Regions from separate parts of the Streptomyces sp. NPDC001599 genome, predicted to be linked through region 2. Evidence: predicted binding sites of a transcription regulator. Region 2 holds the regulator's gene; the other holds the start of a gene.
The links. The regulator HspR, encoded in region 2, represses chaperone genes until heat shock. The targets are predictions, from matches to a motif close to TTGAGNNNNNNNNNCTCAA.

Region 1 (11,897 bases), on a different contig from region 2:
TGGGGCACGACCACCCCTGGACGCTGGGCTGCGCGCTCAACGCGGCGATCCTGCACGGGGACGCCGGAGACGCGGACCGTGCCCTCGCCCTGAGCCGGAACACGGCAGGCACGGCGGCGGGCGTCCTCGGCCCCACCCATCCGTTCACGCTCTTCGCGGGGGTGGCCCTCGCGGCCGAACTGCGCGTGCGGGGGAGGCTCGGGCAGGCCGACGCGGTGCAGAGCCAGGCCCTGGAGGGACTGGTCGCCGCCCTCGGCCCGCAGCATCCGCACACCCTGTCGGCCCGTGCCCGGCGCGCTCCGTTCTGGGACTTCGAACCCCAGCGCACCTGACCGGGCACCCGCGTGCGCCGGGAACGCCGAAGGGCCCGGCTCCGGAAAGTCTCCGGAACCGGGCCCTTCGCGGCGCGGCCGTGGGCGGCGTCAGAGGCTCAGGCCTCGAACACCTCGCGCACCAGCTGCTCCTGCTCGGCCTGGTGCCGCTTGGCGGAGCCGACGGCCGGGGACGAGCCGTGCGGCCGCGAGATGCGGCGCAGGCGCTCGCCGTGCGGGACGTCGGCGCCGACCGCCAGGTCCAGGTGGTCGATCAGGTTGAGCGCGATGAACGGCCAGGCACCCTGGTTCGCCGGCTCCTCCTGGGCCCACAGGTACTTCTCGGCGTTCGGGTACTTGGCGATCTCCGCCTGGAGCTCGGCACCCGGCAGCGGGTACAGGCGCTCGATGCGGATGATGGCCGTGTCCGTCAGGCCGCGCTTCTTCCGCTCGGCGTCCAGGTCGTAGTAGACCTTGCCGGCGGTGAAGACGACCTTCTTGACGGCGGCCGGGTCGACCGAGTCGTCGCCGATGACCGGGCGGAACTGGCCCGTCGTGAACTCCTCCGCCTTCGAGGCCGCCGCCTTGAGGCGCAGCATCGACTTCGGGGTGAAGACCACCAGCGGCTTGTGGTGCGGGTTGTGCACCTGCCACCGCAGGAGGTGGAAGTAGTTCGACGGCAGGGTCGGCATCGCGACCGTCATGTTGTTCTGCGCGCACAGCTGGAGGAAGCGCTCGGGGCGGGCCGAGGAGTGGTCCGGGCCCTGGCCCTCGTAGCCGTGCGGGAGCAGGAGGGTGACGCCGCTGGTCTGGTTCCACTTCTGCTCGGCCGAGGAGATGAACTCGTCCACGACCGTCTGCGCGCCGTTGACGAAGTCGCCGAACTGCGCCTCCCACATCACCAGCGCGTCCGGGCGGGCCAGCGAGTAGCCGTACTCGAAGCCCATCACCGCGTACTCGGAGAGCAGCGAGTTGTAGACGTTGTACCGGGACTGGTCCTCGGACAGGTACAGCAGCGGGGTGAACTCGTCGCCCGTCTCACGGTCGATGACGACCGCGTGGCGCTGGCCGAAGGTGCCGCGCTGCGAGTCCTGGCCGGTGAGCCGGACCGGCACGCCGTCCAGGAGGAGGGAGCCGACGGCGAGGGTCTCGCCCATGCCCCAGTCGATCGTGCCGTCCTCGACCATCGCCGCGCGGCGCTGCAGCTGCGGCAGCAGCCGCGGGTGCACGGTGATGTGGTCGGGGATGTTGACCTGGGACTCGGCGATGCGCTTGACGGTCTCCGCGCTGATCGCGGTGTTCACCGCGACCGGGAACTCCGCCTGCGGCTCCGAGGGCTCCGCGGACGCCGGCTGCGAGACGGCCTCGCGGACCTCGGTGAAGACCTTCTCCAGCTGGCCCTGGTAGTCCTGGAGCGCCTGCTCGGCCTCTTCCAGGGTGATGTCGCCGCGACCGATGAGGGACTCGGTGTACAGCTTGCGCACCGAGCGCTTCTTGTCGATCAGGTCGTACATCAGCGGCTGGGTGAAGGCCGGGTTGTCGGTCTCGTTGTGACCGCGGCGGCGGTAGCAGATGAGGTCGATCACCACGTCCTTGTTGAACGCCTGGCGGAACTCGAAGGCGAGCCGCGCCACGCGGACGCAGGCCTCCGGGTCGTCGCCGTTCACGTGGAAGATCGGGGCCTCGATCATGCGGGCCACGTCGGTGGCGTACATCGAGGAGCGCGAGGACTCCGGGGCGGCGGTGAAGCCGACCTGGTTGTTGATGACGACGTGGACCGTGCCGCCGGTGCGGTAGCCGCGCAGCTGCGACATGTTCAGGGTCTCGGCCACCACGCCCTGGCCCGCGAAGGCCGCGTCGCCGTGGATCGCCACCGGCAGGACGGTGAAGTCCGTGCCGCCCTTGTTGATGATGTCCTGCTTGGCGCGCGAGACGCCCTCCAGGACCGGGTCCACCGCTTCCAGGTGCGAGGGGTTGGCGACCAGCGAGACCGCGATCTGCTCGCCGTCCAGGCCGGTGAAGGTGCCCTCGGCGCCCAGGTGGTACTTCACGTCGCCGGAGCCGTGCATCGACTTCGGGTCGAGGTTGCCCTCGAACTCGCGGAAGATCTGCGCGTACGACTTGCCGACCACGTTGGCCAGCACGTTCAGCCGGCCGCGGTGGGCCATGCCGATGACGACCTCGTCCAGGCGGGACTCGGCCGCCGAGTCGATGACCGCGTCGAGCAGCGGGATGACGGACTCGCCGCCCTCCAGGGAGAACCGCTTCTGGCCGACGTACTTGGTCTGCAGGAACGTCTCGAAGGCCTCGGCGGCGTTCAGGCGGCGCAGGATGCGCAGCTGCTCCTCGCGCTCCGGCTTGGTGTGCGAGCGCTCGATGCGGTCCTGGATCCACTTGCGCTGCTTCGGGTCCTGGATGTGCATGAACTCGATGCCGGTGGTGCGGCAGTACGAGTCGCGCAGCACGCCGAGGATGTCGCGCAGCTTCATCAGGGACTTGCCGGCGAAGCCGCCGACCGCGAACTCGCGCTCCAGGTCCCACAGGGTGAGCCCGTGCTCGGTGATGTCCAGGTCGGGGTGCTTGCGCTGCTGGTACTCCAGCGGGTCGGTGTCGGCCATGACGTGGCCGCGGACCCGGTAGGAGTGGATCAGCTCGAAGACGCGGGCGGCCTTGGTGACGTCGTCGTCGTGCGAGGCGTCGATGTCCTTGAGCCAGCGGACCGGCTCGTAGGGGATGCGCAGCGCCTTGAAGATCTCGTCGTAGAAGCCGTTCTCGCCGAGCAGCAGGTTGGCGACCTGGCGCAGGAACTCGCCGGAGGCGGCGCCCTGGATGACCCGGTGGTCGTAGGTCGACGTGAGCGTCATGACCTTCGAGATGCCGAGCTTGTTCAGGGTGTCCTGGCTGGTGCCCTGGAACTCCGCCGGGTAGTCCATGGAGCCGACGCCCAGGATGACCGACTGGCCGGGCATCAGGCGCGGCACGGAGTGGACGGTGCCGAGGCCGCCGGGGTTGGTCAGGGAGACCGTGACGCCGGTGAAGTCGTCCATCGTCAGCTTGTTGTCGCGGGCGCGACGGACGATGTCCTCGTAGGCCTGCCAGAACTCGAAGAAGTTCAGCGTCTCGGCCTTCTTGATCGCCGCGACGACCAGCTGGCGGTCGCCGTTGGGCTTGACCAGGTCGATGGCGAGGCCGAGGTTGATGTGGGCCGGCTTGACCAGGGTCGGCTTGCCGTCCTTCTCGCCGAACGAGTGGTTCATCGACGGCATGGCCTTGATGGCCTGCACCATCGCGTAGCCGATCAGGTGCGTGAAGGAGATCTTCCCGCCCCGGGCGCGCTTGAGGTGGTTGTTGATGACGATGCGGTTGTCGAACAGCAGCTTCACCGGGACCGCGCGCACGGACGTGGCCGTGGGCAGCTCCAGCGAGGCGTTCATGTTCTTCGCGACCGCGGCGGCCGGGCCGCGCAGGGTCACCAGCTCCGGGCCCTCGGGGGCGGCGCCGGCGTCCTTGGCGGGCGCGGCGGCCTTCGCCTGCGGCTTGGCGGCGGGCTTGGCCGGCGCGGCGGCGGGCTTGGCGGCCGGAGCGGCCGGAGCCGCGGGGGCGGCAGCGGCGGGCTTCGCGGGAGCGGGCGCCGGGGCGGCAGCCTTCGGCTGCGCCGGGGCGGCGGCCTGCGCCTGCGGGGCAGGGGCGGCCGGTGGCGTGCTGCCGGCGTCCGTGGTCACGGTGCCGGCGGCGGTCGGGGTGGCCGCCGCGCCGGGCTTGTAGTCGGCGAAGAAGTCCCACCAGGCTCGGTCCACGGAGTTCGGGTCCTGGAGGTACTGCTGATAGATCTCGTCGACGAGCCACTCATTGGCACCGAACGCGGCCGCGGGGTTCTTGCCCGCGTTGCCCGCTTGGTCGGTGTCGGTCGAGATGCTCGAGTTACTGGGGGACTGTGGCGACACGGCGAGAACCGCCCTCTTCCGCTTCTTCACAAGATGGTGGACAGCGGGAATCAAGGCTACGCCTACCGACCCCGGAAGGTCAGACCGGGCCCGTTCATCGTCGCGTAAGTCACATCGCAGACCGCGTTTCGGCACTGGAAATGGCGGGAAACAACCGAGGTTCTGCTGCGTGAGGGATCGGAAGGCCGCGACCCGGCGCCTCGAAAAACGCGGGCCCGTGCCTGATCACACGTGTCCGTCGGCGCGGACGCAGTGGATCTTGACGCTCCGCTTCGAACCCTACGTCAACCGGACGTCGACGGCAGGCCCGGAAGAGTGATGAGGATGCGGCAGCCCCGCTCGGATTCGGCCACCCCGATCCGGCCGCCGTGCAGATCCACCGCCCAGCGCGCGATCGCGAGGCCCAGACCGGTGCCGCCGTCGCTGCCCGGACCGTGCGGCCGCGACACCGAACCCCGGTTGAACCGCTCGAACACCCGGCGCCACTCCGAGCGCGGAATGCCGGGTCCTTCGTCGAGAACCTCCAGCTCAAGCGATTCCGGCAGCTCACCGCGGCGCGCCCGGACCGTCACCCGGCCGTGCGGCGGACTGTGCTTGACGGCGTTGTCGATCAGGTTGGCGACGACCTGGTGGATGCGCTCGGGGTCGGCGTGCGCGGTCAGCTCCGGCGGGAAGACGTCCAGGGCCAGGTGCACGTCGGTACGGGTGTGGCTGCCGGACCCCGAGGCGATGCCCGCGCGCGCGGAGGCGACCATGTTGGCCTCCTTCAGCACGCCCGACAGGTACGGCCACACCTCGAAGCGCCGCTTGCGCAGCGGTATGACGCCGTTGTCCAGGCGGGAGAGGTCGAGGAGCGTCTCCACCAGCCGGCCGAGCCGCTCGGTCTGCCCGAGCGCCGTGCGCATGGTCTCCGGGTCGGCCTCGGTGATGCCGTCGACGATGTTCTCCAGCACCGCGCGCAGGCCCGCGATCGGGGTGCGCAGCTCGTGCGAGACGTTCGCCACCAGCTCCTTGCGCTGGAGGTCCTGGGCCTCCAGGTCGTCGGCCATGCGGTTGATCGTGACGGCCAGGGCGCCCAGCTCGTCGCGGCGGTTCTCGCGCACCCGGCGGGTGTAGTCGCCGTGCGAGATGGACCGGGCCACCGCGTTCATCTCGTCCAGCGGCGCGGTCAGCGAGTGCGCCACGAACTGCGTGATCAGCAGCGTGGCGATCATCGAGAAGACCGTGATGAACCGCAGCTCGGTCTTGGTGTGCACCGCTATCACCGACAGGCCGGTGGTGATCAGCACCGACGTGACGACCAGCGCGCCCAGCTTGGTCTTGATCGAGAACGGGCGCACGCCGCCCCAGGACTCCCCGGCGGTCCGAGGGCCGGAGCTTTTCCGGGCGGCTTCCCGTCCTCCGCTGCTCATGGCGTCGGTGTCTCCAGGGCGTAACCCACGCCGTGCACGGTACGGATGCGCTCGGCGCCGATCTTCCGGCGCAGCGCCTTGATGTGGCTGTCCACGGTCCGGGTGCCCGAGGCGTCGGCCCAGTCCCACACCTCGGCGAGCAGCTGCTCGCGGGAGAGCACCGCGCGCGGGGTGTTCGCCAGGCAGACCAGCAGGTCGAACTCGGTCGGCGTGAGGTGGACGTCCTCGCTGCGCACCCGCACCCGGCGCTGCGCGTGGTCGATCTCCAGCTCGCCCAGGCGCAGGATGCCGCTGCGCGGGGTGGAGGCGGCCACCACGGCCCGCTCCACCCGCCGCAGCAGCACGTGCACGCGGGCGGCCAGCTCGCGCATCGAGAACGGCTTGGTCATGTAGTCGTCGGCGCCGACGCCGAGGCCGACCAGCATGTCCGTCTCGTCGTCGCGCGCGGTGAGCATCAGCACCGGCACCGGCCGCTGGGCCTGCACGCGCCGGCAGACCTCCAGGCCGTCGAAGCCGGGCAGCATGATGTCGAGGATCAGCAGGTCGGGCTGCCAAGCCTCGGCCGTGTCGACGGCGGACGGACCGTCGCCCGCCGTTTGCACCAGGAACCCTTCGGCGCGCAGGCGGGTCGCGATGGCGTCCACGATCGTCTGATCGTCCTCGACCACCAGCACCCGGCGCTGGGCGCCCTGGGTGGCCGTGCCGTTGTGGGAGGTCTGTGTCTGCTCCATCGCCCGCCCCTGAGGTGTGCTTTCCGGAATCCGTGGGGTGATCCCATGACTGCGCTTGACGCTTGAATGATCCGCGTCAGGGCAGCAGCGTACGGGGAGTCACCGCGCCTTTGCTATCCAGGCCCGACGCCGATGTGCACGACGTCCGGAACGCCCCGGGCAACGGGGATCTCTTCGGTACGCACCTGTTGGAAACCGGCATTACGCAAGGTTTCTTCGAATTCCGGAGAGGGCTGCGCGGACCATACGGCGAGCACCCCGCCGGGCCTCAACAGCCGTGCGCAGCCCGCCAGTCCGGACGGCGCGTACAGCCCGTCGTTGCCCTCGGTGACGGTCCAGCCGGGGCCGTTGTCGATGTCCAGGCACAGGGCGTCGTACGTGTCGGATGTCTCATTGACGTACTCGACGAGGTCCGCCTCGACGATCTCCGCGCGCGGGTCGGCCAGCGCGTCGGCGGAGAGCGCGGCCAGTGGTCCGGAGCGGTGCCAGTCGATGACGGCGCCCTCGCGCTCGACGACCGCGATCCGGCCCCAGCGGGGGTCGGCGGCCGCGTGGGCGAGGGAGAAGCCGACTCCGAGACCGCCGATGAGCAGGTGCGGAGCGGTCCGCCCGCCGGAGGCGGCCAGCGCGTCGGCCGCCGCGTCGACCAGGCGCCGCTCCGAGCGCCCGTCGGAGGTGTCCATCAGGAAGCAGCCGTTCGCGATGATCTGGAGCAACGTCCCGTGCCGGCGCAGGACCACCTCGCCGTACGGACCCTCGCGGCGGTCCAGCACCTCGGGCGCGTCGGGGGAGTCGTGGGTAGTGAGGGGCATCGGCCCATCCTGGCATCGCCCGGCCGGAGGAATGCGGACCGGTACGACGGTGCTGTCCCCAGAGGCGGGAAATGCCCCCCGGCGCTTGATCGCTCACAGCGAACAGGCCTTGGGGAACAATCCCGGGCTCCCTTTCATTGAGTCGATGTAACTCAACTTGACTGCCGAAGGGGAGATCATGGCTGCTGAGTCCGCCGCCTTCACACCGCTCACCCTGCCCGTGCTGCCGCTCGACGACGAAGTGGTCCTGCCCGGCATGGTCGTCCCCCTGGACCTGAGCGACGCCGAGGTACGGGCCGCGGTGGAGGCCGCCCAGGCCGCCGCCAGGTCCGAGCCCGGCAAGCCCCGCGTCCTCCTCGTTCCGCGCATCGACGGCACCCACGCCGCCACCGGCGTGCTCGGCACGGTCGAACAGGTCGGCCGCCTGGCCGACGGCGACCCGGGCGCCCTGATCCGCGGCCGGGGCCGGGTGCGCATCGGTGCCGGTACGACCGGTCCCGGCGCCGCGCTCTGGGTCGAGGGCACCCGGGTCGACGAGACCGTCCCCGAGCCGCTGCCCGGCCAGGTCACCGAGCTGGTGAAGGAGTACAAGGCGCTCGCCACCGCGTGGCTGCGCAAGCGCGGCGCCTGGCAGGTCGTCGACCGGGTCCAGGCCATCGACGACGTGTCCGCGCTCGCCGACAACTCCGGATACTCGCCGTTCCTGACCACCGAGCAGAAGGTCGAGCTGCTGGAGACCACCGACCCGGTGGCCCGCCTGAAGCTCGCCACCCAGCAGCTGCGCGACCACCTCGCCGAGCAGGACGTCGCCGAGACCATCGCCAAGGACGTCCAGGAGGGCGTCGACAAGCAGCAGCGGGAGTTCCTGCTGCGCCGCCAGCTCGAAGCCGTCCGCAAGGAGCTGCGCGAGATCAACGGCGAGCAGGAGGGTGAGGAGTCCGACGACTACCGCGCCCGCGTGGAGGCCGCCGACCTGCCCGAGAAGGTCCGCGAGGCCGCGCTCAAGGAGGTCGACAAGCTGGAGCGGTCCTCCGACCAGTCGCCCGAGGGCTCCTGGATCCGCACCTGGCTCGACACGGTCCTGGAGATGCCGTGGAGCGAGCGCACCGAGGACGCCTACGACATCCAGGGCGCCCAGGCCGTGCTCGACGCCGAGCACGCGGGCCTGGAGGACGTGAAGGAGCGCATCACCGAGTACCTGGCCGTGCGCAAGCGGCGCGGCGACCGGGGCCTCGGCGTGGTCGGCGGCCGGCGCGGCGGTGCCGTGCTCGCCCTGGTCGGCCCGCCCGGCGTCGGCAAGACCAGCCTCGGCGAGTCCGTCGCCCACGCGATGGGCCGCAAGTTCGTCCGGGTCGCCCTCGGCGGCGTCCGCGACGAGGCCGAGATCCGCGGCCACCGGCGTACGTACGTCGGCGCGCTGCCCGGCCGGATCGTGCGGGCGATCAAGGAGGCGGGGTCCATGAACCCGGTCGTCCTGCTCGACGAGATCGACAAGGTGGGCTCCGACTTCCGGGGCGACCCGGCCGCGGCCCTGCTGGAGGTCCTCGACCCGGCCCAGAACCACACCTTCCGGGACCACTACCTGGAGGTCGAGCTGGACCTGTCCGACGTGGTCTTCCTCGCCACCGCCAACGTCCTGGAGGCCATCCCGGAGGCCCTGCTCGACCGCATGGAGCTGGTCCGCCTGGACGGCTACACCGAGGACGAGAAGGTCGTCATCGCCCGTGACCACCTGCTCCCGCGCCAGCTGGAGCGGGCCGGACTGGACGCCGACGAGGTCACCGTCGACGAGGGCGCGCTGCGCAAGCTGGCGGGCGAGTACACCCGCGAGGCGGGCGTGCGCACCCTGGAGCGGTCCATCGCGCGGCTGCTGCGCAAGGTGGCGGCCCAGCACGAGCTGGGCGAGCGGGAGCTGCCGTTCACCGTCACCGAGGCCGACCTGCGCGGGCTGATCGGCCGGCCGCACCACGTGCCCGAGTCCGCCCAGGACCCGGCCGAGCGGCGCACCGCGGTGCCCGGCGTGGCCACCGGCCTCGCGGTCACCGGCGCGGGCGGCGACGTCCTCTACGTCGAGGCCTCGCTGGCCGACCCGGAGACGGGCGCGGCGGGGCTGACCCTGACCGGTCAGCTGGGCGACGTGATGAAGGAGTCGGCGCAGATCGCGCTGAGCTTCCTGCGCAGCCACGGCGCCGAGCTGGAACTGCCGGTGGGCGACCTCAAGGACCGGGGAGCGCACATCCACTTCCCGGCGGGAGCGGTCCCCAAGGACGGCCCGAGCGCCGGCGTCACCATGACCACGGCCCTCGCCTCGCTGCTCTCGGGCCGGCTGGTCCGCACCGACGTGGCGATGACCGGCGAGGTCTCGCTGACCGGGCGGGTGCTGCCGATCGGCGGCGTCAAGCAGAAGCTGCTCGCCGCGCACCGGGCGGGGGTCACCACGGTGATCATCCCCAAGCGCAACGAGCCCGACCTGGACGACGTCCCCGCGGAGGTGCTGGACAAGCTCGACGTCCACGCCGTCACCGACGTCCGCCAGGTCCTGGAACTGGCGCTCGCACCGGCGACCCACGGTGCGCAGCCGGAGGTTCCGGTCGCGGCGATGGGGGTACCTCCCAGGCTTTCGGCACTGGGGGAGGACGCGGCCGGATGAGGAAAGGGGACGGCCCGGATTCCGTGCGGAGTCCGGGCCGTCGCCGTACGCGTCGTGCGTCAGCCGTTCGCGAGCGCCTGGACGCGGTCCAGGGCGCCGTTGAACTTGTTGTGGTCACCGACCGTCGGACCGGACGACGTGTACTGCCACATCGTGTAGTAGCCCCAGCCGGCCGGCAGCGTGCCCACCGTCGAGGCGTACCGGGCGATCCACAGCGGGTTGTTGGCGGCGAAGCCGCCGTAGTTGCCGGTGCACTGGGTCCACCAGCTGGTGGCCGTGTAGATCACGGCGTCGCGGCCGGTGCGGGCCTTGTAGGTGTTCAGGAAGTCGCGGATCCAGGAGACCATCCCGCTCTGCGACTTGCCGTAGCAGGTGGCGCCGTACGGGTTCCACTCGATGTCGAGCGCGCCCGGCAGCGTCTTGCCGTCCCTGGACCAGCCGCCGCCGTGGTCCACGAAGTAGTTGGCCTGGGTGGCGCCGCTCGTCGTGTCCGGGGTGGCGAAGTGGTAGGCGCCCCGGATCATGCCGACGTTGTAGGAGCCGTTGTACTGCTGGGCGAAGTAGGGGTTGGTGTAGTACGTCCCCTCGGTGGCCTTGGCGTAGGCCCACTTGACGCCGCTGTTCCACAGGGTCGACCAGGCGACGTTGCCCTGGTGGCTGGAGACGTCGACGCCTTCCGTCTGGGCCGCGCGGCCGGGTACGGGGGTGCCGTGTTCGCCGTCGTGGGCCGCGACGCCCATGCCCATGCGGGCGGAGCCGCGGGGTGGGACGTCCGCGGACGACGAGGCGTCGGCGGGAAGGGTGAACACGAGGGAGAACGTGGCGAGCAGGATCCCGGTGACGGCGAACCGCCGTCCGCGGGCCGATCCGGATCTGTGCACGAGCATGACGTGCCTCCGATGGCTCGGTGGTGCTCGGTGGGGGATGCGCGAGTGGGGAGAACCCCTGGATGGCATCGGGATGGCGTGCGCATGCCATTCGGAGGTCCGGTGAAGACTCTACGCACGTAGAAACACTGGGTGGAAGAGGACCGGGAGCCGCCGTTGGTCTAAGCCTGCGAAATACTTGGCGAGCTGCGGCGATGGCGGCCCGTGGCGGAAACTTTCAGGACCGGAAAATCGAGGCAGGGGCTGACGTGCACGAAGACGGGAACGGCGGCGGTCGCGGAGGCGAATCCCGCCTGTCCGGCAGTGGTGTGAACCAACCGGAGTTCCTGGCCCTGGAGCGGGAGTTGACCGTCCTGCTGCGGCGGGCCCGGGCCAACCAGGGCGAGATGGCCCGGGAGGTCCACCCCGACCTGGAGTCGTCCGCGTACGGCCTGCTCGTCCGGCTCGGCGAGTGCGGCGGCCAGCGCGCCACCGACCTCGCCGCCTTCATCGGCGTCGGCAAGGCCACCATGTCCCGCCAGCTGCGTGCCCTGGAGGAACTCGGGCTCGTCGCCCGCGAGCCCGACCCCGCCGACGGCCGGGCCTGGCTGGTCACCCTGACCCCGGAGGGCCAGGAACGCGTCGGCCGGGTCCGGGAGGCCCGCCGCGCCCGGTACGCCCGGCGGCTCGCCGACTGGGACCCGCGCGAGGTGACGGAACTGGCCCGGCTGCTGCACGAACTCAACCGGGGGATGGAGAAGTAGTACCGGCGTCGCCGGTCCGTCCCATCACCAGGTTCACAGCTCGGCGTAGACCACCGTCGCGTCGTCGTGCGTCTTGCTGCGCCCGAGGAACGCCCGGTCGCCCGCCGCGTCCGCGCGCTCCAGCTCCCGCACCCGGTCCACCAGCGCCTGCGCGCCCTGTTTGCGTACCAGCGCCAGGCAGTCCGCCCAGTCGCCCTCCCCGAACTTCTCCACCCACCGCGCGGCCCCGTCCGTGAGCGCCGCCAGCGTCCGCACCTCACCGCGCGGCAGCACCCCCGTCACGGCGCGTGCCGCCACCCCGGGGTCGGCCGCGGCCGTGAAGAAGCCGCCCTCCTTGTTGCGCAGGTTGGCGTCCACCATCGCGTCCGTGGCGAGGGCCGAGCGGGGCAGCCGGGCCAGCCGGTCGT
Region 2 (11,897 bases):
CCGAAGTTCGGAATCGAGGACGGGTCGATGCTCACCGTGTATTTCCCTTCGTACGGATCCGGCCATCCTCCCCCATGCGGGGAGGGGCGTGGCAAGCCCGTCGGGGGCCTGTCAGCCCTGGGCTGACTTGATCCGGCCAGTCGGGTACCCGCTCGGGGCCCCGGCAACCCGAGGGGACGGGTCACCGGGGCGGTGCCGCGCGGCCGGCTACAGCGTCTTGCCGCTCGCCGGACCCACGATCAGGGCGTCGCCGAAGCGGTCCACGCGGACCGTGTCGCCGTCCTTGATCTCGCCGGAGAGGATCTCCCGGGCGAGCCGGTCGCCGATCGCGGTCTGGACGAGGCGGCGCAGCGGGCGGGCGCCGTAGGCCGGATCGTTGCCCTCCTCGGCCAGCCAGGCCAGGGCCTCGTCGGTGACCTCCAGGGCGAGGCGGCGTTCGGCGAGCCGACGGGCCAGGCCGTTGATCTGGAGCCGCGCGATCCGGCTCAGCTCCTCCTTGCTGAGGGCCGAGAAGACCACCAGGTCGTCGAGCCGGTTGAGGAACTCCGGCTTGAAGGAGGACCGGACCACCTCCAGGACCTGCTGCTTCTTCTCCGCCTCGCCGGTCGTCGGGTCGACCAGGTACTGGCTGCCCAGGTTGGAGGTGAGCACCAGGATGGTGTTGCGGAAGTCGACGGTGCGGCCCTGGCCGTCGGTGAGGCGGCCGTCGTCCAGCACCTGGAGCAGGATGTCGAAGACCTCGGGGTGCGCCTTCTCCACCTCGTCGAGCAGCACGACGGTGTACGGCCGCCGCCGCACGGCCTCGGTGAGCTGGCCGCCCTCCTCGTAGCCGACGTATCCGGGCGGTGCGCCGACCAGCCGGGCCACGCTGTGCTTCTCGCTGTACTCGGACATGTCGATGCGGACCATGGCCCGCTCGTCGTCGAAGAGGAAGTCGGCGAGCGCCTTGGCCAGCTCGGTCTTGCCGACGCCGGTGGGGCCGAGGAAGAGGAAGGAACCGGTGGGGCGGTCCGGGTCGGCGATCCCGGCGCGGGAGCGCCGTACGGAGTCGGAGACGGCGCGTACGGCCTCGGTCTGGCCGATGAGCCGCTTGCCCAGCTCGTCCTCCATGCGCAGGAGCTTCTGCGTCTCGCCCTCCAGGAGGCGCCCGGCGGGGATGCCGGTCCAGGAGGCGACGACGTCGGCGATGTCGTCGGCGCCGACCTCCTCCTTGACCATGGTGTCCCGGGCGACCTCTTCCTCGGCCTCGGAGGCGGCCTCCAGGTCGCGCTCCAGGGTGGGGATCTCGCCGTACAGCAGCTTGCTGGCGGTGTCGAAGTCGCCGTCGCGCTGGGCGCGCTCGGCCTGCCCGCGCAGTTCGTCGAGCTTCTCCTTCAGCTCGCCGACCCGGTTGAGGGACTGCTTCTCCTTCTCCCAGCGGGCGGTGAGGCCGCGCAGCTCCTCCTCCTTGTCGGCGAGGTCGCGCCGCAGCCGCTCCAGGCGCTCCAGGGAGGCGGCGTCGGTCTCCTTGCCGATCGCCAGCTCCTCCATCTTCAGCCGGTCGACGGAGCGCTGGAGTTCGTCGATCTCGACGGGCGAGGAGTCGATCTCCATGCGCAGCCGGGAGGCGGCCTCGTCGACGAGGTCGATGGCCTTGTCGGGCAGGAAGCGGGAGGTGATGTACCGGTCGGACAGGCTCGCGGCGGCCACCAGCGCGCTGTCGGCGATCTGCACCTTGTGGTGGGCCTCGTAGCGGCCCTTGAGCCCGCGCAGGATGGCGATGGAGTCCTCGACGGTCGGCTCGGCGACCAGCACCTGCTGGAAGCGCCGCTCCAGGGCCGGGTCCTTCTCGATCCGCTCCCGGTACTCGTCGAGGGTGGTGGCACCCACCATGCGCAGCTCGCCACGGGCCAGCATGGGCTTGAGCATGTTCCCGGCGTCCATGGCGGAGTCACCGCCGGCGCCGGCGCCGACGACGGTGTGCAGCTCGTCGATGAAGGTGACGACCTGCCCGTCGGAGTCCTTGATCTCGGCGAGTACGGTCTTCAGCCGCTCCTCGAACTCACCGCGGTACTTCGCCCCGGCGACCATGGCCCCCAGGTCGAGCGCGACCAGCCGCTTGTCCTTCAGCGACTCGGGCACGTCCCCCTTGACGATCCGCTGGGCGAGTCCTTCGACGACGGCGGTCTTGCCGACGCCGGGCTCGCCGATGAGGACGGGGTTGTTCTTGGTCCGCCGGCTGAGCACCTGGACCACCCGCCGGATCTCCTGGTCCCGCCCGATGACGGGGTCGAGCTTCCCGTCCCGTGCGGCGGCGGTGAGGTCGGTACCGAACTTCTCCAGGGCCTTGTACTGGCCCTCGGGGTCGGCGGTGGTCACGCGACGCCCTCCCCTGGCCTTGCGGAAGGCCTCCTGCAGCTTCTTCGCACTGGCTCCCTGCCCCTCCAGTACCTCTCCGGCCGCGCCGCCCTTCGCGGCGATGCCGAGGAGCAGGTGCTCGGTGGAGAGGTACTCGTCCCCGAGTTCCTTGGCGCGTGCCTGGGCGTCGGCGACCACGGCGAGCATCTCACGGCTGGGTTGCGGGGGTGCGACGGTGGACCCGGTCACGCTGGGCAGCCCGGCGACGATGCGCTCGGCGCCGGTGCGGACCGCGGCGAGGTCGGCCTCGACGGCGGCGAGCAGGTCGGTGATGTTCTCGTTGTCCTGCCCCTGGAGCAGGGCCAGGAGCAGGTGGGCGGGGGTGAGGTCGGCGTTTCCCTCGGTCACGGCCCGGTTGCTGGCCGCGTTGATCGCGTCCCGGCTCCGGTTGGTCAGCTCGGCGTCCACGTTCTGGCTCTCCTCCTCGTGTCAGTGCTGACTCATTCAGCGTACACAAAGTTGAGTCCATTCCACTCAAGGCGGATGGCACACGTCTCCCTCGAAGACGCCAGGGTGGTCGCCCGGGGAGGCGGGGCCACGTCGCACGAGTGCCTTTTCGGCCAGCCGTGGAACCGGCCACTGTCGCGAGATGTCCGCACATGCGACAGCGGCGTCACCGTGTTCAGGTCACGGTGACGCCGCTGCCGGGGGGAAGCACCTGAGCGATTGTGTTACGACGGGGGAATCGCGTCAGGCACTGCGGGGGGTGGCCGAGATGGTCCTCACTTCGGGGATCTCCGGCTGCTCGAGCCGGTGGTCCCGCTGGTCCAGGTTCACAAAGATCATTCCGTACCGGATGGCGCACCGAACGGGCTGCGGCGCCCCCCGAGGCCGCCGCAGACACCGGTACGCACGCACGTCGCCGTCCTCGTCCAGCGTGACGACGACCGGCTCGCCGAAGACGGTCACCATCAGCGAGTCACCGGCGTGCGGTATCGCGGTGACCAGGTCGATGAAGTGCCAGCCGGAGCGGTAGGCGGTGGCCATTTCACGACGGAAGGAGCGGTCGTCGGGTGGCGTGGTCACTTCAGCCCCCCGAGTTCGCAACGCCCGATGGCCAGTGACTGTCCGCCCGAACATCGCCTTCCGTATCGGAGTGAAAGCTCAGCGCTCCGAAAATGGCGGCGGCGAAGAGGGCGCCAGCAAGCACCGAGCGAACCAGTCTGTTGCGCATGGTCGGCTTCGTCCTCACTCGTAAGTCTCCTCTTCCCCCGTCAGATAAGACGATGGCTCATTCCAACACCTCATGGCCACACAATCGGTGCATCATGTTCCTGCATGTTCAGGACCCTGGGGGGTGGAGATTTGGTGGCAAATCAGACTAAGGCGTCGCATCCCCATGCGGTGACCGAACTGTGCGACGAAGGTACCCGGCTCTACGCGAACGCCCTACGCACAGGACGGATCGCGAGGGCGGACGTGGAATCCGCTCCGTGCCTGATGGAACTCGCGCTGATACACCCGGATCCGGACGATGCCGACTGGTTGCGCCCCGTGCCCCCGTCCGCCGCTCTGGCTCAGCGCCTGCACCCCATCGAGCGGGAGATCACGGACCGGCGGCGGCTCTCGATCGAGCTGGCGGACGCGTTCGAACCCTTCATGGCCATCGGCACGCAGCCGGCGAGGAGCGAGCACTCCATCACGGTGCTGGAGGGCGGTGACCGCATCAACTCGGCCCTCAACCTGGCCACCACCCAGTGCCAGGCGGAGATGCTCACGGTACAGCCGAGTGACGACCGGTTCTCCGAACGCAGCCTCACCCAGGGACTCGAGCGGGACAAGCCACTGACGGAGCGCGGTGTGCGGATCCGCACGCTCTACCAGCACACGGCCCGGTACAGCCCACAGAAGATCGCCTACGTCGCCCAGCTGTCCAACGGCAAGGCGGAGTACCGCACGATCGACGAGGTGGTGGAGCGCCTCATCGTCTGCGACGAGACCGTGGCGTTCATCCCGACCCGCGACGACCAGCAGGTCGCCCTCGAAATCCGTAATCCCGGCCTGGTCCGTTACCTCATCAAGGTCTTCGAGTTCATGTGGAGCCGGTCCGTGCCGCTGAACGCCGGCGCGCCCTACGAACCCGCACCGGGTGGTATCACCGACATCCAGTACTCCATTGCCAAGCTGCTGGTCGAGGGACATGTCGACGAGGCCATCGCCCGGCGCCTGGGCATGAACGTGCGCACGTGCCGGGCGCACATAGCCAAGCTGGCCCAGGCCCTCGGCAGCGGCAGCCGCGCCCAGCTCGGCTTCCTCATTGCCCAGTCCGGGATCCTGGAGAAGGATCACTGATCCCAGTCGACGAAGAGAGTCACACGTGACCCCAGAGGTGCATCACCACGGAGCGGAGGAGCTGTGTGACGCGGGCCTGGAGCTCTACGCCCGCGCACTGCGGGAGGGACACCTTCCCAGCGCCGCGGCGGCGACCGCACCCTGCCTGATCGACAACGGCATCCTCCACCCCGCCGTCGACGACCTGGACCGCCTGGAGCCCGTGCCGCCCACCGTGGTGCTGCAACGCCTGCTCCGGTCCTCGGAGGACCGCATCGCCGACGAGAGGCGGCGCGGGCAGCGGATGGCCGATGTCTTCGAGCCCCTCATGCGCCTGGGCCGCCGCGATGTCCTCACCGAGGACACCCCGGCCCTCAGAATCCTCAGCAGCAAGGAGCGGACGGGCCAGGCCATCGAGGAGGCCATGGCCGAGGGCAGGGAAGAACTCCTCGCGATCCAGCCGCACGACTCGCACGTCACCAAGCGCCCCGACATCCTCGAAGGGGCCATGAAGCGGGACCAGGACTTCCTCGACCGCGGGGCCCGCGTACGGGCGTTGTACCAGCACACCATCCGCCACGCCCCCTACACACGCGCCCGCTACGAGCAGCTGACCGGCGACGTGGAGGCCCGCACCCTCGACGAGGTCACCGAACGGCTCATCATCGTCGACCGCACCGTCGCCTTCATCCCCGCCAGTGCCGACCGTACGCTCGCCCTCGAGGTCCGGCACCCCGCCCTCATCGCCTACTTCGTCAACATCTTCGACCGGCTGTGGCACCTCGCCACCCCCATGCACCCCCAGGCCGTCCACCAGCCCACGCTCAACGGCATCACCCCCCGCCAACGCGCCATAGCGGCCCTGCTCATCGAGGGCCACACCGACTCCGACATCGCCGACCGCCTCGGCATGAACGTCCGTACGGCACGCGTCCACATCGCCAAACTCGCCGCCACCCTCGGCAGCGAGAGCCGGGCTCAGCTCGGGTACCTCATCGGGCAGTCGGGGATTCTCGGTCAGGAAGGATGACGGGGGACGGAGCACGGCGCGGGGAGCCGTCCAGGCCGGCCTGGGCTATGCGGACGCCCAACTGCGTGCGGCTCGCCGCGCCCAGGGTCTCCGAGAGCCGGGCGATGTGCGCGCGGGCCGTGCGGACGCTGATGCCGAGGCGTTCCGCGATCACCGCGTCCTGGTGGCCCTCCGCGAGGAGCGCCGCGATGGACTGCTCGCGGTGGGAGATGCCCTCGATGCCGGTGTCGGGGAGGGGGGCGGTCAGGGGGATGGCGAGGCGCCACAGGCGTTCGAAGACCGTGACCAGGTAGGAGATCAGGGCGGGGTGGCGCAGCTCCAGGGCCATCGTGCGGTCGGTGTTGGCGGGGATGAAGGCGACGGTGCGGTCGAAGAGGATGAGGCGGTCGATGACCTCGTCCAGGGTGCGGGCCTCCACCGCGTCGCCCATCAGCTCCAGGTAGTTGAGCAGACCCTGCCCGTGCCGGGCCACGTGCGTGTACAGGTCCCGCATCCGCACCCCGCGCCCGCGCAGCGCCAGCGCCCGGTGCAGGCCCTCGGACAGCTCGTGCTCACGCCGGATGCCGCCGGGCTGGACGGTGAGCACCTCGGTCGTACAGGCCTGTGTCGCCTCGTCCATCGCGGCCTGGATGCGGGACAGCCCGTCGAGGACCCGGATCGCCGTGCTCTCCGTGCCGGCCGGGGTCCGGAGCAGCCTGCCGAGCCCCGCGTACCACTCGAAGGCCTCCACGGCCGAGCCCACCCGCCGCTGGCTGGCGCTGACCTCGTCGTGGACCCCGCGCAGCAGCCGCGTCATGACCTCCTGCGGGGAGGTCGGCACCAGCCAGTCCATGTCGTCGGGGTCGGGGTGCAGCAGGGCCAGTTCCAGGAGGCAGGGGACCGGCTCGGCGTCCTGGCGCGGCACCCGGCCGCGCCGGACCGCCCGGGAGTACACGCGGTCCCCGGCCGCGCACAGCCGCTCGGCCCCGTGGGGGTGCTCCTGAGCCCCGTGCCCGGCCATCGCCCATCCCACCCCCGGTTCCGGCTCTTCCGCAGCGCAACTATGCGCGGCCGGGACCGGCTCCGCAACAAGGCTCCGCCGCGGACGGAGGCCGAAAAGAGCCGGTTGCGGGCGGAACGCCCGGTCACAGCGGAACCGGGCCGACACGCGGGCCGTCTACTTCAGACCGAGCTCCGCGCACGCGTCCTCGTACTTGGCGGTGCAGATGTCGGTGACCTTGTAGAAGCCGTCCGCGACGACCGTCTCCTCGATGTTGGCCTTGGTGAGGGCGACGACGGGGACGAGCTGGGCGGGGACGCCCTTGTGGGTGGGGCTGTCGACCTTGTCGCGGGCGAGCGCGTCGAACTGGATGTCCCGGCCCTGGACCCGCGCCACGGCCATCTCCGCAGCGTTCTCCGCCTCCTGCGGGTAGGACTTGTACACGCTCATGTACTGCTCGCCGGTGACGATCCGCTGGACCGCCGCGAGTTCCGCGTCCTGGCCGGTGATCGGCGGCAGGTCGGTGACGCCCGCGTCCTCCAGGGCCTTGATGATGCCGCCCGCCATGCCGTCGTTGGCGGAGTAGACGCCCGCGATGTTCTTCTTGCCGATCTTCTCGATCGCCTCGTTCATGTTCGCCTCGGCGTTCTCCGGCTTCCAGTCCTTGGTGTCGAAGGACTGGGCGATCGTCACCTTGCCGTTCAGCTCCGACAGCGCGCCCGCCTTGAACTGCTTGGCGTTCGGGTCGGTGGACGAGCCGTTCATCATGACGATCTTCTCGGTGCTCTCCGGGTCGCCGCCGAGCGCCTCGATGAGCGAACGGCCCTGGACCTCGCCGACCAGCTCGTTGTCGAAGGAGATGTAGGCGTCGATCGGGCCCTCGGCCAGCCGGTCGTAGGCGATGACGGGGATGCCCGCGTCCTTGGCCTTCTGCACGCCGTCCGCGATGGCGTGCGCGTCGACCGCGTCCAGCACGATCACGTCGACCTTGTCCTCGATCATCTGCTGCATCTGGTCGGCCTGCTTGGTGGCGCTGGCCTCGGCGTTGGCGTACTTGACGATGCCCTCGTCACGCGTCAGCTCGCCGACCTTCTTCTTGAAGAAGGGGTAGTCGAACTGCTCGTAGCGCGTGTTCTCCTTCTCCGGCAGCAGCAGTCCGACCAGGAGGTCGTTGCCCTTGGTCGGGCTGGCGTCGTCGCTGCTCTCCGAGGCGCCCAGCATGCCGCAGGAGGCCAGCGAGAAGGTCATCAGGGACGCGGCCACGGATATGGCTGTTCGACGGGCACGGCTGCTCACTGCGCTAGACCTTCCGACACACGGGCGTAGTTGCTATCCAGGTGACCCAGGTGACCCCGGTGAAGAGAGCCAACGCTGTCTTCACCAAATCGTCAAGAAGTACTAGACCAATGAGACAGCACCGTTGTGAACCAGCCCCGGAGGACGCGGTGGTCCTCCGGGGCCGATGGTGTCGTTTTCTCTTGTGCCGACTGCCTGCCGGGATCAGTCCGAGGACTGGCCGTGGCGCTTGGGCCGCCAGACCACCAGGGCGCTGGTCTGCTGTACCTCTTGGTAAGGGACCAGGTCACGGCGGTACGACGCGTGCACCGCGGCCTCGCGCTGGCGCATCGCCGTGGCCGCCCCGTCGAGGGCGGCGGCCAGCTCGGCGGCGCGGGCCTGGAGCTCGGCGACCTGGTTCTCCAGTTCGATGATGCGCTTGATTCCGGCCAGGTTGATGCCCTCGTCCTGCGACAACTGCTGGACCTGCCGGAGCAGTTCGATGTCGCGGGCCGAGTAGCGCCGGCCGCGGCCGGCCGTGCGGTCCGGGGAGACCAGGCCGAGGCGGTCGTACTGGCGCAGCGTCTGCGGGTGCAGACCGGAGAGCTGGGCCGCCACCGAGATGACGTAGACCGGGGTGTCCTCGGTCAGTTCGTACGGGTTGCGTCGACGACCGTCCATTCCCGTCAAGCTCCCTTCGCGGCCTGGAACAACTCCGCCCGCGGATCCTCGTCCGCGGTCGCCTCGCGATACGCCTCGAGCGCGTCACGAGCCTTCCCCGTCAGATCCTTCGGAACACTCACCTCCACGGTGACCAGGAGGTCGCCGCGGGTGCCGTCCTTGCGGACCGCGCCCTTGCCCCGGGCCCGCATGGTGCGGCCGTTGGGCGTGCCCGCCGGCAGCTTGAGCGTGACGGGCGGACCGCCCAGGGTCGGGACGCGGACCTCTCCGCCGAGGGCCGCCTCGGCGTAGGTGACCGGGACGGTGACGGTGAGGTTGTCGCCCCTGCGGCCGAAGACGGGGTGTTCCTTGACGTGCACGACCACGTACAGGTCGCCCGCCGGGCCGCCCCGCTCGCCCGGCGTGCCCTTGCCGCGCAGCCGGATGCGCTGCCCGTCCGAGACCCCGGCGGGGATACGGACCTGCATCGTCCGCGAGGACTTGGCGCGTCCGGAACCCTTGCAGACCTCGCAGGGGTCCTCGGCGATCAGGCCGCGGCCCTTGCAGTCCGGGCACGGGTCGGTGAGGGAGAAGCCGCCGCCCGAGCCCCGGGCGACCTGGCCGGTGCCGACGCAGGTCGGGCACACGCGCGGCGTGCCGTTCTTGTCGCCGGTGCCCGAACAGGCCTTGCAGGGAGCCTGCGAGGACATCCTGAGCGGCACGGTCGCGCCCTCGATGGCCTCGGTGAAGCTCAGGGTGACCTCGGACTCGATGTCCTGCCCGCGCCGCGGCTGCGTACGCGTGCCGGTGCCCGGTCCGCCGCCGGTGCGGTTGAACAGGCCGCCGAAGACGTCCCCCAGGCCGCCGCCGAAGCCGCCGGCGCCGCCCTGGCCTCCCCCGCCCTGGGCGCCGCCTCCGAAGAGGTCGCCCAGGTCGAAGTTGAAGGTGCCGCCGCCGCCCGCGCCCGGCCCCGGGCGGAAGCCGCCGTTGCCGAAGAGGGCGCGGGCCTCGTCGTACTCCTTGCGCTTCTTGGGGTCACCGAGGATGTCGTTGGCCTCGGAGATCTCCTTGAAGCGCTCCTCCGCCTTGACGTTTCCCTTGTTGGCGTCCGGGTGGTTCTCGCGGGCGAGCTTCCGGTACGCCTTCTTGATCTCGGCCTCGGTGGCGTCCTTGGGGACGCCGAGAACCTTGTAGTAGTCCTTCTCGATGAAGTCCTTCGTGCTCATCCCCGACGTCCCTCCTCTCGCGCCCTACGCGTCACTTCGAGCTCAGCCCTCGTCCGGGCCACCGCTCTCCTTGGTCCCGGCGTTGTCCTCCGCGCCGGAGGCGTCCTGTGCCTCGGCGGCGTCCTCGGCCGGCTTGACCGTCTGGGCACCCGGCTGCGGCTCGGCGACCGCCACCCGCGCGGGGCGGATGGTGCGTTCGCCGATCCGGTACCCGGGCTGCAGGATCGCCACGCAGGTCGTCTCGGTGACGTCCGGTGCGTAGGAGTGCATCAGGGCCTCGTGGATCGTCGGGTCGAAGGGCTCGCCCTCCTTGCCGAACTGCTGGAGGCCCATCTTGGCGATGACCGCCTCCAGCGACTCCGCCACGGACTTGAAGCCGCCGACGAGTTCGCCGTGGTCCCGGGCCCGACCGATGTCGTCGAGCACGGGGAGCAGCTCGGACAGGAGGTTCGCGACGGCGACCTCCTTGACCGCGACGCGGTCCCGCTCGACCCGGCGGCGGTAGTTCTGGTACTCGGCCTGGAGTCGCTGGAGGTCCGCCGTGCGCTCGTTCAGCGCGGTGCGCACCTGGTCCAGCTGGGCCACCAGGCCCGCGTTCTCGCTCGCGTCCCCGGCCGGGGCCGCCCCCTCTTCGGAGGCGGCCTGCGGCTCGGCGTCGTCAGGGGTGGCGCCGGAGGGGACGTCGGGCTTCTCGTCGAAACCCGGGGTCTCCTCCGTCACGCGGCACCGTCCTTGCGCTCGTCGTCCACGATCTCGGCGTCGACGACGTCGTCGTCGGCCTTGTCACCGGCGCCCGCGTCGGCACCGGCACCCGGGGCCTCGCCGCCGGCGGCCTGCGCGGCCTGGGCGTCGGCGTACATGGCCTGGCCCAGCTTCTGCGAGACGGCGGCGACCTTCTCGGTGGCGGTGCGGATCTCGGCGGTGTCCTCGCCCTTGAGCTTCTCCTTCAGCTCGGCGACGGACTCCTCGACCTCGGTCTTCACCTCGCCGGGGACCTTGTCCTCGTTGTCCTTGAGGAACTTCTCCGTCTGGTAGACGAGCTGCTCGCCCTGGTTGCGGGACTCGGCGGCCTCGCGGCGGGCGTGGTCCTCCTCCGCGTACTTCTCGGCCTCCTGGCGCATCCGGTCGACCTCGTCCTTCGGCAGCGAGGAGCCGCCGGTGACGGTCATCTTCTGCTCCTTGCCCGTGCCCAGGTCCTTCGCGGTCACGTGCATGATGCCGTTGGCGTCGATGTCGAAGGCGACCTCGATCTGCGGGACGCCGCGGGGCGCCGGCGGCAGACCGGTCAGCTCGAACATCCCGAGCTTCTTGTTGTACGCCGCGATCTCGCGCTCGCCCTGGTAGACCTGGATCTGCACGGAGGGCTGGTTGTCCTCGGCGGTGGTGAAGATCTCCGAGCGCTTGGTCGGGATCGTCGTGTTCCGCTCGATCAGCTTGGTCATGATGCCGCCCTTGGTCTCGATGCCGAGGGACAGCGGGGTGACGTCGAGCAGCAGGACGTCCTTGACCTCGCCCTTGAGGACACCGGCCTGGAGGGCGGCGCCGATGGCGACGACCTCGTCCGGGTTGACGCCCTTGTTGGCGTCCTTGCCGCCGGTCAGCTCCTTGACCAGCTCGGCGACGGCGGGCATACGGGTGGAGCCGCCGACGAGGACGACGTGGTCGATCTCGGACAGCTGGATGCCGGCGTCCTTGATGACGTTGTGGAACGGCGTCTTGCAGCGCTCCAGCAGGTCGGAGGTCAGCTGCTGGAACTGGGCGCGGGTGAGCTTCTCGTCCAGGTGCAGCGGGCCCTCGGCGGAGGCCGTGATGTACGGGAGGTTGATCGTGGTCTCGGTGGACGAGGACAGCTCGATCTTCGCCTTCTCGGCGGCCTCGCGCAGGCGCTGGAGCGCCATCTTGTCCTTGGCCAGGTCCACGCCGTGCCCGGACTGGAACTGCTTGACCAGGTAGTCGACGACGCGCTGGTCCCAGTCGTCGCCACCGAGGTTGTTGTCACCGTTGGTGGCCTTGACCTCGACGACGCCGTCGCCGATCTCCAGGAGCGAGACGTCGAACG

Region 1: a site for HspR is predicted at 7,348-7,366, ahead of lon (endopeptidase La). Genes of this name have one in related genera too.

What each region holds. Positions count from the first base shown of each region.
Region 1 is NZ_JBIAVA010000011.1:128,083-139,979, forward strand. It holds gene fxsT (FxSxx-COOH system tetratricopeptide repeat protein) at 1-332, shown strand, start outside; gene ACFYZ3_RS26580 (multifunctional oxoglutarate decarboxylase/oxoglutarate dehydrogenase thiamine pyrophosphate-binding subunit/dihydrolipoyllysine-residue succinyltransferase subunit) at 431-4,255, opposite strand; gene ACFYZ3_RS26585 (sensor histidine kinase) at 4,540-5,667, opposite strand; gene ACFYZ3_RS26590 (response regulator transcription factor) at 5,664-6,398, opposite strand; gene ACFYZ3_RS26595 (spermidine synthase) at 6,512-7,210, opposite strand; gene lon (endopeptidase La) at 7,389-9,860, shown strand; gene ACFYZ3_RS26605 (lysozyme) at 9,920-10,747, opposite strand; gene ACFYZ3_RS26610 (MarR family transcriptional regulator) at 10,996-11,490, shown strand; gene ACFYZ3_RS26615 (hypothetical protein) at 11,524-11,897, opposite strand, start outside.
Region 2 is NZ_JBIAVA010000007.1:141,724-153,620, reverse strand. It holds gene ACFYZ3_RS19580 (YbjN domain-containing protein) at 1-35, opposite strand, end outside; gene clpB (ATP-dependent chaperone ClpB) at 208-2,805, opposite strand; gene ACFYZ3_RS19570 (hypothetical protein) at 3,088-3,423, opposite strand; gene ACFYZ3_RS19565 (helix-turn-helix transcriptional regulator) at 3,676-4,689, shown strand; gene ACFYZ3_RS19560 (LuxR C-terminal-related transcriptional regulator) at 4,715-5,698, shown strand; gene ACFYZ3_RS19555 (LuxR C-terminal-related transcriptional regulator) at 5,661-6,698, opposite strand; gene ACFYZ3_RS19550 (sugar ABC transporter substrate-binding protein) at 6,855-7,973, opposite strand; gene ACFYZ3_RS19545 (heat shock protein transcriptional repressor HspR) at 8,178-8,633, opposite strand; gene dnaJ (molecular chaperone DnaJ) at 8,639-9,838, opposite strand; gene grpE (nucleotide exchange factor GrpE) at 9,881-10,558, opposite strand; gene dnaK (molecular chaperone DnaK) at 10,555-11,897, opposite strand, start outside.